One region of the Amycolatopsis granulosa genome, then DNA from elsewhere that is predicted to be linked to it. Evidence: riboswitches for the same ligand, from Rfam matches in the RefSeq annotation. Region 1 holds a riboswitch; the other holds the start of a gene.
What was found. Region 1 has a riboswitch for glycine ahead of gcvH (glycine cleavage system protein GcvH). Riboswitches for the same ligand answer to the same signal wherever they lie in the genome.
Positions count from the first base shown of each region.

Region 1 (2,191 bases):
CCTTCGCCGCGATCACGTGCTCGAGCGGACCGCCCTGCTGCCCCGGGAAGACCGCCGAGTCGATGCGTTTGGCCAGCGCCGCGTCGTCGGTGAGGATCACGCCGCCGCGCGGGCCGCCGAGGGTCTTGTGGGTCGTGGTGGTGACGACGTCGGCGTGCGGCACCGGGCTGGGGTGCAGGCCGGCCGCCACGAGCCCGGCGAAGTGCGCCATGTCCACCATCAGGCGGGCGCCGACGTCGTCGGCGATGCGGCGGAACGCGGCGAAGTCCAGGTGCAGCGGGTAGGCCGACCAGCCGGCCACGATGAGCTTCGGGCGGTGCTCGGCCGCCAGCCGCTCGACCTCGGCCAGGTCCAGCCGGAAATCGGTGTCGCGAACGTGGTAGGCCACGACCCGGTAGAGCCGGCCGCTGAAGTTCGCCCGCATCCCGTGCGTCAGGTGCCCGCCGTGCGCCAGGTCGAGGCCGAGCACGGTGTCACCGGGTTCGAGCATCGCGAACATGGCCGCCGCGTTGGCCTGTGCCCCGGAATGCGGCTGGACGTTGGCGAAACGGGATCCGAACAGTTGCTTCACCCGGTCGATGGCCAGGCGTTCCACGGTGTCGACGTGCTCGCAGCCGCCGTAGTAGCGACGGCCGGGATAACCCTCGGCGTACTTGTTGGTCAGGACCGAGCCCTGCGCCTGCATCACCGCCACCGGCGCGAAGTTCTCGCTCGCGATCAGCTCGAGGGTGTGCCGCTGACGGTCGAGCTCGGACGTCACCGCGGCGTGCACCTCGGGGTCCACTTCGGACAGCGGGAGGTCGTGTGTGCCCATCAGGCACCGCCGGTGCGCGCCAGGTAGGCGGCCGCATCGAGCAGGTCGCCCACCGCGGTGACCTTCATCCGGAACAGCCAGCCCTCGCCGAACGGGTCGGTGTTGAGCAGACCGGGGTCGGCGGTGACCTTCGCGTTGACCTCGACGACCTCGCCGTCCACCGGCGCGTAGAGCTCGCTGACCGATTTGGTGCTCTCGATCTCACCGCACGGACGGCCCGCCGTGACGGTGCTGCCGGCGGCGGGGAGATCCAGGTACACCACGTCGCCGAGGGCGTCCGCGGCGAACGCGGTGATCCCGACGGTGGCGGTGTCCCCGTCGAGGTCGAGCCACTCGTGCTCGGCGGTGTACTTCAGCTCGGCCGGAACGGACACGGGCATCTCCTCGGCTGATCGGGCCCGCACGGCGGCGGGCGGCATCGGGTCCGGAGTGGACCGTGTGGTGAGCGGGCCGGCGGATCGCGCGGCGGTCCCGGCACGGGACGTGGAAACGGAGTTCACGGCCAAGAGGCTCCCGGTGTCCGGCACCGCACCGACGCGGCACCACGGCTGGGTGGGCCTCCCCGCTCTGTCATCGATACCTGAGAGCTTCACCGCCGGAGCGGTTTGCACCGTGGGCGCAGGACCGGGTCCTGGCTTTCCAGAGTTCGCCTCGCCGGAGCGGTGGGGGTGCCTGAGAGATTCTGGGGAGTGTTGCTCCTTCGGCGTCCCGCCCGCGGCGGGAGCTCTCCCGCTCCGGTTCGAATGGCGCGATATGCAGTTTGACGGATGCCGAACCTAACGGGACCGGTCCGGGCCGGTCAAGAGGCCGGGCCCGTGGATCAAAAACACCAATTGACCCTTGCTGATATCTCAACCCGAGATTACTGTGATCCCACTTACTCGTTCAGAGAAGGAGATCCCGTGGCTTCCCGTCCCGATCCCCGACCGGCCGGCTGGCGAGTCGGCGCCGACATCGGCGGCACCTTCACCGACGTCATCGCGCTGGGTCCGGCCGGTGACGTCGTCCCGATGAAGGTCCCCTCCACCCCGCCGGACTACGGCGCGGGGGTGGTGTCGGCGACCACCGGCGTGCTGGCCGCGGCCGGGGCGCAACCGGAAGCCGTCACCGCCATGCTGCACGGCACCACCGTGGCCACCAACGCGATCCTGGAGATGACCGGTGTCCGCACCGCGGTCGTCACCACCCGCGGCTTCCGTGACGTGCTGGAGCTCGGCCGGCTGCGGCGGCCGGTGCTCTACGACCTGTCCTGGTCCAAGCCGGTGCCCCTCGCCCGGCGCCGGCACCGGTACGAACTCGACCAGCGCATCACCGCCGACGGGCGGCTCGATCCGCCGGCCGACGACGACGAGGTCCGCGCCCTGGCCGCGCGCCTGC
Region 1 covers NZ_JAANOV010000001.1:1,624,923-1,627,113, forward strand. The annotation lists gene glyA (serine hydroxymethyltransferase) at 1-814, opposite strand, end outside; gene gcvH (glycine cleavage system protein GcvH) at 814-1,194, opposite strand; glycine riboswitch at 1,372-1,463, opposite strand; glycine riboswitch at 1,465-1,556, opposite strand; gene FHX45_RS07840 (hydantoinase/oxoprolinase family protein) at 1,717-2,191, shown strand, end outside.

Region 2 (2,191 bases), 3.0 Mb from region 1:
GCGATCTCGGTCAGCCCCTCCGGGCCGTGGTACACGGCGTACATCGCCGCCAGCACCGCCGGCAGCACCTGGGCCGTGCAGATGTTCGACGTCGCCTTCTCGCGGCGGATGTGCTGCTCGCGGGTCTGCAACGCGAGCCGGTAAGCGGTGTTGCCGTCCGCGTCGACCGAGACGCCGACCAGCCGGCCGGGCAGCGACCGCTCCAGGCCGCGGCGCACGGCGAGGTACCCGGCGTGCGGGCCGCCGTAGCCGAGCGGGACGCCGAAGCGCTGGGTGGTCCCGGCCGCGATGTCCGCGCCGAACTCGCCGGGTGCGGTGATCAGCGTCAGCGCCAGCAGGTCGGCCGCCACGGTGTACAGCGCGCCGGCGTCCTTCGCGACCTTGCCGATGGCCTCGTAGAAGCCCTTGCCGCGCAACAGACCGGACGCGCCCGGGTACTGCACGACGACGCCGAAGAAGTCCTCCGGCAGCCCGGTGCCCAGGTCCCGTACGTCGACCTCGATGCCGACCGCCTCCGCCCGGGTGCGCACCACCGCGATGGTCTGCGGCAGGCACTCGGCGTCCAGGACGACGCGCGACGACTTCGCCTTCGACGCACGGCGCATCAGCAGGACGGCCTCGGCGACCGCCGTGGACTCGTCGAGCAGGGAGGCGTTGGCGATGTCCAGGCCGGTCAGGCCGGACACCATGGTCTGGAAGTTCAGCAGCGCCTCCAGCCGCCCCTGCGAGATCTCCGGCTGGTACGGCGTGTACGCGGTGTACCAGGCCGGGTTCTCCAGCACGTTGCGGCGGATGACCGGCGGGGTGACGGTGTCGCTGAAGCCCAGGCCGATCATCTGGGTCATCGGGCGGTTCTTCGCCGCCAGCGCACGCAGCTCGGCGGTCGCCTCCTGCTCGGAGGCCGGGGGCAGGCCCAGCGCGCCCGCCGTGCGGATCGCGGCCGGGACGGCCGCCTCGACCAGGGCGTCCAGACTCCCGTACCCGCACTCGGCGAGCATCTTGGCCTGTTCGTGCTCGGAAGGTCCGATGTGACGATCGGCGAAGGACATCGGGAGCTCCTCATCTGCGGGTGGCGGGAACTCCCCCTCTGTCATCGGCACCTGAGAGTTTCACCGCGCTCGCGGCTTTCACCTTGGGTGAGGCGCGATGCGCGCGCCTGCTTTCCAGAGTGGCCTGGCGCGGAGCGGTAACTGGTACCTGAGAGATTGACGGGGAAGTTGCTCCTTCGGTGCCCCAGTGACCTGGGGACTCTCCCGCTCCGGCTCGTGACGGCCTGATGTTCAGTTGTCCGGCTTCAGTCTACAGCGGCGTAACGTACGCGGCCGGGATGCCGCCGTCCACCGGAAACGCGAAGCCGTGATGAACACCGCAGCGTGGACGGGACGAGCGCGCCCTGCGTCGTGGGCAACCGTCGAGATGCGCGGGGGCTGCCGAGCTCTGGTTTTAGAGGGTAGTCTCCACAAACATGGGCCGACCACCACGGCATTCCGCCGACGAGCTGCTGGACGCCGCCGTCCGGCTGTTCGCCGCGGGCGGGCCGGAAGCGGTCACCATGTCGGCGGTGGCGCGGGAGGCGGGCGCGCCGAGCGGATCGGTCTACCACCGCTTCCCGGGACGCCCGGCGTTGCAAGCCGCGTTGTGGCTGCGCACCGTGCGGCGGTTCCATCGCGACTACCTGGCGGTACTGGGCGGAGAACGGCCCCTGGACGCGGCGGCCGCGGCCGTGCGCTGGTGCCGGGAACGGCCCGGGGAGGCCCAGGTGCTGTACGCGGGAAAACGGCTGCTCGGCGCGAGCTCCTGGTCGGCCGAGGACCGCGCCGAGGACGCCCGGTGCGATGCCGCGCTGGACGAGGTGCTGCGCACCGTGGTGCGGCGGCTGCGCGCGCAAACCGGATCGAGTGCCGACGAGCTTCTGCTCGTGCTGATCGACCTGCCGTACGCGGTGGTGCGGCGGTACCTGGCCCAGGGGCGGCCACCACCGGAGTCCGCCGTGGACCTGGTGGCCCGGATCGCCCGCACGATTTCGACCGATGAAGGGACCAACGATGGCTGACGTGATCGACGTGTGGATGCAGCAGCCGAACCAGCGGTTCATGGACCAGCCGTGGCTGGAGACGCTGGTGCGGTGGACCGGCATGGCGCGCCGCGCGCCCCAGCTGTCCGGCACGCTCGACGCGATGGACGAGGCCGG
Region 2 covers NZ_JAANOV010000001.1:4,643,226-4,645,416, reverse strand. The annotation lists gene gcvP (aminomethyl-transferring glycine dehydrogenase) at 1-1,049, opposite strand, end outside; glycine riboswitch at 1,175-1,266, opposite strand; gene FHX45_RS22810 (TetR/AcrR family transcriptional regulator) at 1,466-2,053, shown strand; gene FHX45_RS22805 (amidohydrolase family protein) at 2,046-2,191, shown strand, end outside.
Region 2: linked by a shared signal. The riboswitch ahead of gcvP (aminomethyl-transferring glycine dehydrogenase) and the one ahead of gcvH (glycine cleavage system protein GcvH) in region 1 are both predicted to bind glycine.